DNA from 3 places in the Streptomyces sp. bgisy100 genome. Region 2 is predicted to be linked to each of the others. Evidence: riboswitches for the same ligand, from Rfam matches in the RefSeq annotation. Region 2 holds a riboswitch; each other region holds the start of a gene.
The links. A riboswitch is a leader RNA that binds a small molecule or an ion and turns the genes downstream of it on or off. The one in region 2 is predicted to bind cobalamin.
Positions count from the first base shown of each region.

Region 1: it holds a riboswitch for cobalamin, as region 2 does, so the genes downstream of both, metE (5-methyltetrahydropteroyltriglutamate--homocysteine S-methyltransferase) here and AC3EQ1_RS28380 (SCO2321 family membrane protein) in region 2, are expected to answer to the same signal.
Region 3: it holds a riboswitch for cobalamin, as region 2 does, so the genes downstream of both, AC3EQ1_RS16275 (ribonucleoside-diphosphate reductase subunit alpha) here and AC3EQ1_RS28380 (SCO2321 family membrane protein) in region 2, are expected to answer to the same signal.

Region 1 is NZ_JBYITE010000079.1:1,162-5,730, reverse strand. Features, by position in the region: gene AC3EQ1_RS30090 (helix-turn-helix domain-containing protein) at 1-936, opposite strand, end outside; gene AC3EQ1_RS30085 (ATP-binding protein) at 1,096-1,515, shown strand; cobalamin riboswitch at 1,614-1,802, shown strand; gene metE (5-methyltetrahydropteroyltriglutamate--homocysteine S-methyltransferase) at 1,973-4,303, shown strand; gene AC3EQ1_RS30075 (GNAT family N-acetyltransferase) at 4,422-4,569, opposite strand, start outside.
Region 2 is NZ_JBYITE010000062.1:7,900-12,468, forward strand. Features, by position in the region: gene AC3EQ1_RS28370 (aldehyde dehydrogenase) at 1-1,289, opposite strand, end outside; gene AC3EQ1_RS28375 (Strvi_7410 family MBL fold metallo-hydrolase) at 1,526-2,581, shown strand; adenosylcobalamin-variant (AdoCbl-variant) riboswitch at 2,875-2,969, shown strand; gene AC3EQ1_RS28380 (SCO2321 family membrane protein) at 3,144-4,469, shown strand.
Region 3 is NZ_JBYITE010000021.1:15,608-20,176, forward strand. Features, by position in the region: gene AC3EQ1_RS16255 (GntR family transcriptional regulator) at 1-533, shown strand, start outside; gene AC3EQ1_RS16260 (DUF3311 domain-containing protein) at 747-1,010, shown strand; gene mctP (monocarboxylate uptake permease MctP) at 1,007-2,650, shown strand; gene AC3EQ1_RS16270 (thioesterase family protein) at 2,812-3,189, opposite strand; cobalamin riboswitch at 3,394-3,517, shown strand; gene AC3EQ1_RS16275 (ribonucleoside-diphosphate reductase subunit alpha) at 3,668-4,569, shown strand, end outside.

The DNA of each region.
Region 1 (4,569 bases), on a different contig from region 2:
GTTGCCGAACTCCCGGCGGCCCCCGCCTCCCCTGGAACCTTCCGAACTCCGCTGAAGGTGCGGCAGCGCCGCGCGCGGGTCTCCGAGGCTCAGCAGCGCCTCGCCGGTGTGCAGCTCCACTTCGGTGCTGTCGATCCACCACGTGAACGCGGGGTCGTTGGCCTGTACCGAGTCCTGGAGACCCCCTGTGGCCCGCTCCAGGGCGTCCAGCGCCCGGCCTCGGTCTCCGGCCTGCGCAAGGCTCCGTGCGCGCCGTACGCGAGCCATGAGCGCCACACGGCCGGGTACCTCACGGCCGGTCAGCATCTCCTCCGTGATCGCCATGGCCTCACCAGTACGGTCGGTGTGCACGTCGATCATGGCGATCAGGTCCAGGATGAACCACTCCAGCGGGGCGTCACCGGCGAGGCGGGCCAGGGTGTGCGCCTCCGCGAGCGTGGAGCGCGCCTCGTGGAACCGGGCCGCGTCGTGGAGCAGCCAGCCGGCCACTTCCCCGATCTCCGCCACCTGTGCGAGGTGCTGCTTGTCGTCGCCGGTGATCCGGCCCCGTTCGGCCTCCCACACCTGCGCGGCGGCGTCCGCCACATGGTCCCCGCCGTGGCGGTTGTCATGCGCGAGCAGCCACCCCACGGCGTCCTGCACGTAGGTGTCCGGCTCACGGTCGGCGCAGACCTGCGGCTCGGCTTCGCCCCGGGCCCGCGCGGCTTCCCGCTCCAGTCCGTCCAGTGGCACCCCGAGCACATGCGCGAGCGGCGGTAACCAAGCGTCCGGGATGCGCCCGCCGCACTCCCACCGGGAGACCTCGTGACGCGTCAAGGTGGTGATCCCGGCAGTGACGCACAACCGGAGCGCCAGCGAGCGCTGCGAGAGACCCGCCCGCTTGCGCAGGCCCGCCAGATGGGCGCCGAACCGGGCGCGTCCCGCTTGGTCGTTCATGCGGTGCCTCCCTGCGACCAAGCTACTCGTCCTGGCCCCTCCCCTGGCCTCCCGCGCGGCCCCTCCCCTCGATCGGGAACGCGGTTCCCTGAACGCACAGCGCCCCGGCGACCGTGCGACCGGCCCCGGGGCTCGGCCGATCCGAGAGAGCAGACCGACATGCCGCAACCGACAACGCAGGCCCGCCCGACCGGCTGCCCCGGATACAGCGAGACCCTGCCGCGCGAGCCCCGGAGCGCCGCGGCCGCCCGGCGCCTGGTGCGTGTCGCACTCGCCGCCTGGGGTCTGGACGACTTGGCCGACGACGGCACCCTGATCGTCTCCGAGCTGGTGTCCAACGCCGTCCGGCACGCACGCAGAGAATCGATCCGGGTCGTCATCGACCGCCCCGAGGCGCGGCGCGTGCGGATCGGCGTCGTGGACTTCTCCCAAGCCTGTCCAGTGCGCGGAAACCCCGGTGCCACGGACGAGAGCGGGCGCGGCCTCGCACTCGTCGGGGAGCTGGCGGAGGCCTGGGGGACCGACCCGCTGCCGTGGGGCAAGCGGGTGTGGGCCGAGTGCGCTCAGAAGAACGACTGACTCCGGACCGTTGACGGCGTCGGCCGGGAACCGCGCACGCCGGTCCGGCATGTGAACGGTACTGACCACAGCGCGGGACCGGACTAGGGTGGCCGGTGCAGCTGGTTCGCCCTGTCCGCCAGGCAGGGCGTCGCAAGAGGGAACCCGGTGGAATTCCGGGACTGCCCCGCAGCGGTGAGTGGGAACGACCGCCGTCATACGCACTGGGTCCGACGGGCCTGGGAAGCGACGGCCAGTAGGGGTCTGCCCTGGCAGACGTGCCCGCGAGTCCGAAGACCTGCCCGTTGCCCGCTCGCCCACCCGGCGCGCGGAGATCCCGGTGACCTCGAGGGCGGGTCGGCGTACGGAAGCAGGCGGGTACCGCGGCAGCACCGCGTACGGCCCGCCGTCCGGTCGTCCCTTCGCGCCCTCGGCCCGTGCCGGGGTTCTCAGGAGCACACTCGCGAAGGAGAGTTCTGTGACCAGCACATCCGCAGCCGCCACCGCACGGGCCACCGTGCACGGCTACCCGCGGCAGGGCCCGGGCCGGGAGCTGAAGAAGGCCGTCGAGGGCTACTGGAAGGGCACGGTCACCGCCGGCGCCCTGCACGACACCGCGGCCGGGCTGCGCCGTTCCCAGTGGCGGCAGCTCGCCGACGCGGGCCTGGACGAGGTCCCCACCGGGGGCTTCTCCTACTACGACCACGTCCTGGACACCAGCGTCATGGTCGGCGCGATTCCCGCCCGGCACCGCGCGGCGGTCGAGGCCGACGCGCTGGACGGCTACTTCGCGATGGCGCGCGGTACCCGGGACGTCACGCCCCTGGAGATGACCAAGTGGTTCGACACCAACTACCACTACCTGGTGCCGGAACTGGGCCCGGACACGGTGTTCGCCGCCGACCCCGGCAAGCAGACGGCCGAGCTGCGGGAGGCCCTGGCACTCGGTCTCGCCGCCCGTCCGGTGCTCGTCGGACCGGTCACCTATCTGCTGCTGGCCAAGCCCGGACCGGAGGTGCCGGACGACTTCGATCCGCTCACCCTGCTGGACCGGCTGCTCCCGGTCTACGCCGAGGTGCTCGCCGCGCTGCGGGCCGCCGGGGCCGAGTGGGTCCAGCTGGACGAGCCCGCCCTGGTCCAGGACCGCACCCCGGCCGTGCTGAACGCCGCCGCCCGCGCCTACCGGGAGCTCGGGGGCGCCGCGGACCGTCCAAAGCTGCTGGTGGCCTCGTACTTCGACCGGCTGGGCAAGGCGCTGCCGGTGCTCGCCAAGGCACCGGTCGAGGGACTGGCCCTGGACTTCACCGGTACCGCCGCCGGCAACCTGGAGGATCTGGCGGCGGTCGGCGGACTGCCCGGCAAGCGGCTGGTGGCCGGTGTGGTGAACGGCCGCAATGTGTGGATCAACGACCTCGGGGCGTCCCTGACGACGCTGGGCACCCTGCTCGGCCTCGCCGGCCGGGTGGACGTCGCCTCCTCCTGCTCACTGCTGCATGTGCCGCTGGACGCCGCGGCCGAGCGGGACATCGATCCGCAGATCGCCCGCTGGCTCGCGTTCGCCCGGCAGAAGACCGCCGAGATCGTCACGCTGGCCCGCGGGCTGACGCACGGCACCGGCGCCATCACCGCCGAACTCGCCGCCAACCGTGCGGATCTGGCCTCCCGCACCGGCTCACCCCTCACCCACGACCCGGCCGTGCGTGCCCGCGCCGCGGCCGTCACGGAGGCCGACGGCCGGCGGTCCGCGTCGTACCCGGAGCGCTCGGCGGCCCAACGGGCGCATCTGGGGCTGCCGTTGCTGCCGACCACCACCATCGGCTCGTTCCCGCAGACGGGCGAGCTGCGCACGGCACGCGCCGAACTGCGCGCCGGCCGCATCGACGGCGAGGCGTACGACAAGCGCATCGCGGCCGAGATCCAGGAAGTGATCGCCTTCCAGGAGCGGGCCGGAATCGACGTGCTGGTGCACGGCGAGCCCGAACGCAACGACATGGTGCAGTACTTCGCCGAGCGGCTGACCGGCTATCTGGCCACCCGGCACGGCTGGGTCCAGTCCTACGGCACCCGCTACGTCCGTCCGCCGGTCCTGGCCGGCGACATCTCCCGGCCTGAGCCGATGACGGTCCGCTGGACCCGCTACGCGCAGTCCCTCACCGAACGCCCCGTCAAGGGCATGCTCACCGGCCCGGTCACGATGCTCGCCTGGTCCTTCGTCCGCGACGACCAGCCGCGCGCCGAGACCGCCCGCCAGGTCGCCCTCGCCCTCCGCGAGGAGGTGAAGGATCTGGAGACGGCCGGGACTTCGGTGATCCAGGTGGACGAACCGGCGCTGCGCGAGACGCTGCCGCTGCGCTCGGCCGACCGGCCGGAGTACCTCGCCTGGGCCACCGAGGCGTTCCGGCTCGCGACCGGCGGGGTCCGTCCGGACACCCAGATCCACACCCATATGTGCTACGCCGAGTTCGGTGACATCATCCGGGCCATCGACGACCTGGACGCCGATGTGATCAGCCTGGAGGCCGCCCGCTCCCACATGCAGGTCGCCGGGGAGCTGGCCGCCGTCGGCTACCCGCGGGAGGTCGGGCCGGGCGTCTACGACATCCACTCGCCCCGCATCCCGGACGCGGCCGAGGCGGCGGGCCTGCTCCGCCGGGGCCTGGACGCGATCCCGGCGGAGCGGCTCTGGGTCAACCCGGACTGCGGGCTGAAGACCCGCGGCTGGGCGGAGGTCCGGGCATCGCTGGAGAACCTGGTCGCGGCGGCCCGCGAGGTCCGGGACGGGCTGCCGGCTCCGACGACGGAGTCCTGACCGGGGGCCGACCGGAGGGTGGTGCCGGATGCCCCTGGTGTCCGGCACCGCCCGCGGGGCGCGGGACCAACGGGGGGCTCCCCGCCCACTCATTGCACGGACGGGCAAGCCGCGCGGCTCAGGTCAGCGGCAGATCCAGAAGCATCACGGCGAACACCGGGGAGTCCGGGAACGGCTGGCCCTCCCCCACCTTCCGATACCCCCAGGCCTCGTACAGCGCTTGGACCTTCGGGTGCGCCACATCCACCAGCAGCGCCGCGAGGTGT
Region 2 (4,569 bases):
GCGATGTCGATGCCGTGGGCCACGTCCGCGGTCCAGACGCTGCCGGACAGCCCGTACTCCGAGTCGTTGGCGATCCGGACCGCCTCGGCCTCGTCCTCGTACGGGAGCAGGCAGATCACCGGGCCGAAGATCTCCTCGCGGGCGATCCGCATGGAGTTGGAGACACCGCCGAAGAGCGTCGGCTCGACGTACCAGCCGCGGTCGGGCGCCGCCGGCCGGCCGCCGCCGGCGAGCACCTTGGCGCCTTCCTCCTGTCCGAGCCGGATGTAGTCCAGGGACCGCTGCTGCTGGCGGCGGGTGACCAGCGGGCCGATCTGGGTGGCCGGGTCGAGCGGGTCGCCGACGACCAGGGCACCGGCCGCGGCGGCGAAGCGTTCGGCGATCTCGTCGTAGTGGCTGCGCGGGGCGAGGATCCGGGTCTGGGCGACGCACGCCTGGCCGTTGTTCATCCAGGCGTTGGGGACGATGCCGGCGACGGCGGTGTCGAGGTCGACGTCGGGGAGGATGACCGCCGCCGACTTGCCGCCGAGTTCCAGGGTGACCCGGGTCAGATTGCGGGACGCGACCTCCATGACGCGCTTGCCGGCCGCCACGGAGCCGGTGAACGACACCTTGTCGACGCCGGGGTGGCCGACCAGGTACTCGCTGACCTCGCGGTCGGCCGGGAGGATGCTGAGCACGCCCTCGGGCACCCCGGCCTCGGCCGCGATATCGGCGAGCAGCCAGGCGTCGAGCGGGGTCTCGGGCGACGGCTTGAGGAGCACCGAACACCCGGTGAGCAGCGCGGGGGCGAGCTTCGCGGCGGCGACGAACTGCGGGACGTTCCACGGCACGACGGCCGCGACCACCCCGACCGGCTCCCGCCGGACGAGGATCGGCCCGAGCGCCCCCTGCCGGTGTTCCTCCTGCGCGGTGTCCCGGGCCACGGTGATCGCCGCGTCCCACACCATCATCGCGCCGAGGGCCTGGGCGAGGACGCTCCAGGCGTAGGGGGAGCCGTTCTGCGCGCTGATGGTCCGGGCGATCTCCTCGTGCCGGACGGCGAACGCGTCCTTGATCCGGGTGACCACCTCGATCCGTTCGGCGAGGGGGGTACGGGCCCAGGGCCCGTGGTCGAAGGCCTCGCGGGCGGCTGCCACGGCGCGGTCCACATCGGCGCGCGAGGCGTGCGGCACGCGCCCGATGACCTGCTCGGTGTGCGGCGAGACCACCTCGATCACATCCGGGCCGAGCGGGTCCACCCACGCGCCTCCGATGAACAGCTGTCCGTGCTCGATGAGGTCGGTCATCGCCCTGCCTCCCCGCCGTCCGGCCGGCCCTCAACGTCGAAGCCGCCCGGGAATCGTCTGACCCGGCTAATATCTGACGCAGCATCAGAACTGATACCAGTTCCCGTTGCAGTGGGCAATGCGTCGGCCGCCTCCCGCCCCGCGGGGCACCGGTCCCGGCGACCGTGGTGGAGAACGCGTTCCACCGCTCGCTCGGGGCGCGATCCGCTGGGCGGGGCTCCATGGAGGAGGGCTCCATGACGGAACCGGCCGCCCCGGTGACCGACCACGGCGGCGGGGTGTGGAGCATCCCCGTCCCGATCCCGGACAACCCGCTGGGCCACACGCTGGTGCACCTTCTGGACACCGGCCGCGGACCGGTTCTGATCGACACCGGCTGGGACGACCCGGCCTCCTGGGACACCCTCGTCGCCGGACTCGCGGCGTGCGGCACGTCCGTCACCGAGCTGCACGGCGTGCTCGTCACCCACCATCACCCCGACCACCACGGGCTCTCCGGGCGGGTGCGCGAGGCGTCGGGGGCCTGGATCGCGATGCACCCCGCGGACACGCGGGTCGTGCGCCGGGTCCGCGCGGCCCGGCCCGCGCTCTGGCTCGACCACCTGATCGGGAAGCTCGAAGCCGCCGGGGCGCCGGAGGATCATCTGCGTCCGCTGCGCGCGGCCCGGGGGTCCGGCCGGGATCCGGCGCTGCCCGGTCTGCGGGCCGCACTGCCCGACCGCGCCGTCGTCCCCGGCGAACTGCTCGATCTGCCGGGCCGGAGACTGCGGGCCGTCTGGACGCCCGGGCACACCCCCGGCCATGTCTGCCTGCACCTGGAGGAGGACCATCCGGCCGCCGGGCGGACGGGCCACGGCCGGCTGTTCTCCGGCGACCACCTGCTGCCCACCATCAGTCCGCACATCGGCCTCTACGAGGACCCCGACGCCGTCACGGTCACCGACCCGCTCGGGGACTACCTCGACTCCCTGGAGCGGATCGGCCGCCTCGCCCCGGCCGAGGTGCTGCCCGCCCACCAGTACGCCTTCCCGGACGCGGCGGCCCGGGTGCGGCAGCTCCTGGCGCACCACGAGGCGCGGCTGGCCGGGCTGCGGGACCTCCTGCGGGCCCGCGCGCTCACCCCGTGGCAGCTGGCCGAGGCCATGGAGTGGAACCGGCCCTGGGAGCAGATCTCCCCCGGGTCACGGAACATCGCCGTCTCGGAGGCGGAGGCGCATCTGCGGCGCCTGGTGACGCTGGGACGGGCGGAGCCGGTGCCGGGCAGCGAGCCGGTGACGTACCGGGCGGTGTGAGGGGAGTTCCCGGGCGGCGGGCGGTGAGAGGGAGCCGGGCGGACGGTCGGGCGGTGCGACCCCGTGGGGCGGTGCGGGGGCGCGTGCGCGGCGGGTCGGTACGAGGCGGGGCGGGGCGCGCCGTGTGCCGGGCGGCGCGGGGGCGGGGCCGGCGGGGTGCGGGGCCGGCGGGGTGCTGGGGCGGGTGCGGGGCCGGCGGGGTGCTTGGGCGGGTTCCGATGCACCCCCGGGCGGCTCGGGACATCGGGCGCCCATGGGCCCCTTGCTACGGGCCGGTAGAGTGTGCCAGTCGATACCGCATCCCTCAGGGGAAAGCCGGTGCAATTCCGGCACTGACCCGCAACCGTGAGGCGCCGCGACGGCGTCGAGTCGGAGTGCCCTGGCGGATGTGACCGGCTCCTGTCTCCGGACGGGCCGTCCCACGGCCGCGCCCGGGGACCGGCACCGTCGAGGAATACGGAGCCGGAGCCCGGTGCCCCGCCGCGTGCGCACGCTCCCGTCCGCACGGCCGCGCGGTGCGCAGCGGATCCGGCCGCGTCCGCTCACCGAAAGGCACCGCCCGATGCTGCATCACCCCGGGGAGATATCCCCGCGCCCCCGGCCGGGCGGTCCGTCCCGGCACAGCAGACTGCGTCGCGCCGTCGCGCTGACGGCCGCCTCCGCCGCCCTGTGCGTGACCGCCGCTCCGGCCGCGTCCGCCGCCGACTCACCGAAGCCCGCGGCTCCGGCGAAGCTCCCGGCCGGGCTGTACGGCACCAAGGACCCGAAGTTCGACGCCGTCTGGCGGCAGTCGGTGGCCCTGATCGCCCAGGACACGGTGAAGGTCACGCCGGCCCCCGAGGCCGTGGACTGGCTGGCCGGCCAGCAGTGCGCTTCGGGCGGCTTCGCGGAGTTCCGCGCGGACGCGGACCAGGAGTGCGACAAGAAGACTCCGGTGGACAGCAACGCGACCGCACTCGCGGTGCAGGCGCTGGCCGCGCTCGGCGGCCACGGCGACGCCGTGAAGAAGTCCGTGAACTGGCTGAAGTCCCTGCAGAACAAGGACGGCGGCTGGAGCTACTTCCCCGGTGACCCGAGCGACGCCAACTCCACCTCGCTGGTGATCGGCGCGCTCATCGCGGCGGGGGAGAATGCGTCGGATGTGAAGCCCCGGAAGGGGAAGACGTCGGCGTACGAGGCGCTGGACGGATTCCTGCTCGGCTGCGACGCCGACAAGGATGAGCGCGGAGCCTTCGCCTACCAGCCGGACAAGAAGGGCAAGCTCGCGCCCAACGCGGACGCGACCGCGGCCGGGGCGCTCGCCCTGGTCGGCAGGGGACTGCAGCTGGGTCCGCCCATCAAGAGCGCCGCCCAGCACGCCGAGCCGCTCGACTGCGGATCCGCTGACGCGAAGGACGAGCCGGCCACGGAGGCGAAGGCCGCCGCCTCCGCCGCGTACCTCGCCACGGCCATGAAGAAGACCGACGGGCATCTGACGGCCGTCGCCCCGGGCGCCGACAAGCCCGCCCCGGACTACGCCAACACGGCGGACGCGGTCATCGCCCTGGCGGCCGGCGGCTACCTGGACGCCGCCCGCTCCCCCCTCACCTGGCTGGAGCGGCACTCCCGGACCTGGTCGAAGGACAACCCGGCGGGCCTGGGCTCGCTGATCATCGCCGCCCACGCGACCGGCGCCGACCCGCGGGACTTCGGCGGGCGGGACCTGGTCCGGCAGCTGAACGCCACCGGTCCGAAGCCGGCGGCGCAGGCCCCGGAAGACGGCGGCGACGCGCAGGACGCCAAGGAGGGCGGTTCGGACGGCATGTCGACGGCCTGGACGGTCGGCGCGTTCCTGGTCGCGGGCATCGGGATCGGCTTCCTGCTGAGCGGCCGCAAGAAGAAGGCGTAGGCATGGTGGTGGGCGTGCGCGGTGCGGCGGAGCGGGGCGGGAGCGTGACGGTGTCGGGGATCGAGGGCGAACACGGATCCGGGCTCGTACCCGGGCAGGC
Region 3 (4,569 bases), on a different contig from region 2:
AGGGGAAGGGGACCTTCGTCGCCAAACCCAAGGTGTCGCAGGCGCTGCAACTGACCTCGTACACCGAGGACATGAAGGCCCAGGGCCTCGAACCGACCTCCCAGCTGCTGGACATCGGCTATGTGACGGCCGACGACCGGCTGGCCGGGCTGCTGGACATAGCGCCCGGCGGCCGGGTGCTGCGCATCGAGCGGCTGCGGCTGGCGAGCGGCGAGCCGATGGCGATCGAGACCACGCACCTGTCGGCGAAACGCTTCCCCGCGCTGCGCCGCAGCCTGGTGAAGTACAGCTCCCTCTACACCGCGCTGGCGGAGGTCTACGACGTGCGCCTCGCGGAGGCCGAGGAGACCATCGAGACCTCGCTGGCCAATCCGCGCGAGGCGGGGCTGCTCGGCACCGACGTCGGACTGCCGATGCTGATGCTGTCGCGCCACTCGCGGGACACCGACGGCGAGCCGGTGGAGTGGGTGCGGTCGGTGTACCGCGGCGACCGCTACAAGTTCGTGGCCCGGCTGCGGCGGCCCGAGGTCTGAGCCCGGCCCGACGCCCGAACCCGGCCCTCCGCCGGAGCCCGGCCCTCCGGCGCGCCCCCGGGGATCTTCCCGGGGCGCGCCGCACCGGCTCTGACCTGCGGATCCGTCAAGTGTGTCCGTACCGAGATGCGGACAGGGGCTGACGCCGGGCCGCGCGCTCGCTTAGATTTCCTGCGCACTGCAGTGATCGCTGAAGAGGGACGGAGCCGCGGCATGTCGGAACAGCCACCGAGAAGCGAGGGCACCAGGCCGGTGATCACGCCGCCACGCGTGGTCGTGGCCCTGTGCCTGATCGCACCGTTCGTCGCCATGCTGTGGGTCGGCTCGTACGCACGGGTCGAACCGACGGTGATCGGTATCCCCTTCTTCTACTGGTACCAGTTGTTCTGGGTGTTCGCGTCCACCGGTCTCACCTCGCTCGCCTACGTGCTGGTCCGGCGTGAGCGGCGGGCCCGCAAGGGAGGTGCGCCGGAATGAACGACGGCGTGAACGGCGTCGCCCTCGGCGTCTTCATCTTCTTCTTCGTGGCCGTCACGGCCATGGGCTTCCTGGCGGCGCGCTGGCGGCGGGCCGACAACGCCGACAGCCTCGACGAGTGGGGCCTGGGCGGCCGCAGCTTCGGCACCTGGATCACCTGGTTCCTGCTGGGCGGCGACCTCTACACGGCGTACACCTTCGTGGCGGTGCCGGCGGCGATCTACGCGGCGGGCGCCGCGGGCTTCTTCGCGGTGCCGTACACGATCCTGGTGTACCCGCTGATCTTCACCTTCCTGCCGCGGCTGTGGTCGGTGTCGCACAAGCACGGCTACGTCACCACCTCGGACTTCGTCCGCGGCCGGTTCGGCTCCAAGGGGCTTTCGCTGGCCGTCGCCGTGACCGGCATCCTCGCCACGATGCCGTACATCGCGCTGCAGCTGGTGGGCATTCAGGCGGTGCTGGACGTGATGGGCGTGGGCGGCGGCGAGTCGACCCACTGGTTCATCAAGGACCTGCCGCTGCTGATCGCCTTCGGTGTGCTGGCCGCGTACACCTACTCCTCGGGGCTGCGGGCGCCGGCGCTGATCGCCTTCGTCAAGGACACCCTGATCTACATCGTGATCGCCGTGGCGATCATCTACATCCCGATCAAGCTCGGCGGCTTCGACTCGATCTTCGCCAAGGCCGGCGAGGCGTTCACCCAGACCAATCCGGTGACGGACAAGCCGCGCGGATCGGTGGTGACCGGGGAGCCCGCGCAGTGGACCTACGCCACGCTGGCGCTCGGCTCGGCCCTGGCGCTGTTCATGTACCCGCACTCGATCACGGCGACGCTCTCCAGCAAGAGCCGTGAGGTGATCCGCCGCAACACCACCATCCTGCCGCTGTACTCGCTGATGCTGGGGCTGCTGGCGTTCCTCGGCTTCATGGCGATCGCCGCCGGGATCAAGGTCAAGAACGGCCAGCTGGCCATCCCGCAGCTGTTCGAGAACATGTTCCCGTCCTGGTTCGCGGGCGTGGCCTTCGCGGCGATCGGGATCGGCGCGCTGGTTCCGGCGGCCATCATGTCCATCGCCGCGGCCAACCTCTTCACGCGGAACATCTACAAGGACTTCCTCAAACCGGACGCGACGCCCGCCCAGGAGACCAAGGTCTCCAAGCTCGCCTCGCTGCTGGTGAAGGTCGGCGCGCTGGCCTTCGTCCTCACCATGGACAAGACCGTGGCCATCAACTTCCAGCTGCTGGGCGGCATCTGGATCCTCCAGACGTTCCCGGCCCTGGTGGGCGGCCTGTTCACCCGGTGGTTCCACCGCTGGGCGCTGCTGGGCGGCTGGGCGGTCGGCATGATCTACGGCACCCTCGCGGCGTACGGGGTGCCGAGTCCGACCAATCCGGCCCAGAAGCACTTCGGCGGCAGCGCGGACGCCATCCCGGGGATCGGTGAGATCGGTTACATCGGCCTCACCGCGTTCGTCCTCAACGCCCTCGTCACGGTGGTGCTCACCTTCGTGCTGCGGGCGGTGAAGGCGCCCGACGGCATCGACGAGACCACCGCGGCCGACTACACCGCGGACGCGGGCGAACCGGGCGTGGAGACCGAACTGCCGCCGGCCACCGCGGGGGCGCCGGGCGGGCACTGACCCCGGCCGGTATCCGGCTCGACGCGAGCCTGCGGGCCGTCGCCTCCGACACGGGGGCGGCGGCCCGTCGGCGTGTCCGGGGCGCCGCGCGCGGGGGCGGGCGGTACGGGCAAAGCCGGCGGCGGGGCCGGGCGAAGCTGCGCGGACGGGTCCGCCGGACCTCAGAGACGCGCCAGGAACCGGTCCCGGTCGACGATCACCCGGGTGATCTCACCGGTGGCCAGCAGCCGGCCGGCGCCGTCCTGGGCGGCCACGGTGAACCGCACCAACCGGCCGTCGAGGTAGGTGACTTCCGCGGTGGCGGTGACGGTCGCCCCCACCGGTGAGGCCTTGAGGTGGTCGACCTGGACCCGGGTGCCGACCGAGGTGCGGCCGGGCTCCAGCGCGCCCGCGAGCGCGTCGACGGTGGCGGCCTCCAGCAGGGCCAGCAGGCCGGGGGTCCCCAGGACCGGGAGGTCGCCGCTGCCGAACTCCGCGGCGGTGTCGGCCTCGCTGACGGTGTGTTCCGCGGAACCCCGCGCACCGGTCCTCAACGTCATGCCGGACAGGCTAACCGACGCGCCGGGTGACCCCGGCGGGTGATCCGCGAGCGATCCCGAATGGGAATCCGGGCGGCCCGCGGGACGCGCTTCCCCGTCCCCCCGGGCCTCGGCGCCGTTACCACATCTGTTCCCCTGCAAAGCGCACCACCCGAACCCCTGACACAAGATGTGGTGTTGCGTGCGGACCGCGACACAAGATGTATGCTCTTGCTCGCTGTCGTCGCAGGGGAATCCGGTGCGAATCCGGAACTGTCCCGCAACGGTATGAATGCGCTGGAAATGCGCACTTCCAAGTCCGAGGACCTGCCGGCGGCCTGCCCGGATCGACCGAACCGGGCGACGAAATCGTCCGGGCCTCGCGGGTTGGGCCGGTGGACGCTGCGCGGTGCGCTGCCCTGTTCCGGGGTGAGGTGTGCCCGTTCGGCGCCCGTCGTGTCCGTCCGTGCGGCCCCAGCCGAGCGAGGGAGAGCACCACGTGACCATCGCGCCCGCCGATCCGGCTTCAGCCGCCGCACCGGTGACCGAGGCAGACGGCCCCGGCACCGCGCTGCTGCGTACCCTGACCGACCTCACCGCCGATCTGCCCGCGACCGACCCGGGCCGGGTCGCCGCCGCCGCGCTCCGCGGCCGCCACGCGGGCTCCGACGAGGCCGAGTTGCGGGAGCTGGCGACCGAGGCGGCCGCCGGCCTGATCGCCGAGGACCCGGAGTACTCCCGGCTCGCCGCGCGCCTGCTCACCCGGGCGGTCGCCGACGAGGCCGCGAGCCAGGGCGCGGTCTCCTTTTCCGCCTCGGTCGCCACCGGTCACCGCGAGGGTCTGATCGCCGACCGGACCGCGGAGTTCGTCCGCGCCCACGCCTCCCGGCTCGACACGCTCGTCGAGGTCGCGCTGGCCGACGGCGCCGACGACCGCTTCGGCTACTTCGGACTGCGCACGCTGCACAGCCGGTACCTGCTGCGGCACCCGATGACCCGCCAGGTCATCGAGACCCCGCAGCACTTCATGCTCCGGGTGGCCTGCGGGCTGGCCGAGGACGGTTCGGACCGCGCCGTCGACGAGGTCGCCGCGCTCTACCGGCTGATGAGCCGGCTGGACTACCTGCCCAGCTCCCCCACGCTCTTCAACTCCGGCACCCGGCACCCGCAGATGTCGTCCTGCTACCTGCTCGACTCCCCGCTGGACGAGCTCGACTCCATCTACGACCGCTACCACCAGGTCGCCCGGCTCTCGAAGCACGCGGGCGGCATCGGCCTGCCGTACAGCCGGGTCCGCTCCCGCGGCTCCCTGATCCGGGGCACCAACGGGCACTCCAACGGCATCGTGCCGTTCCTGCGGACCCTCGACTCCTCGGTCGCCGCGGTCAACCAGGGCGGCCG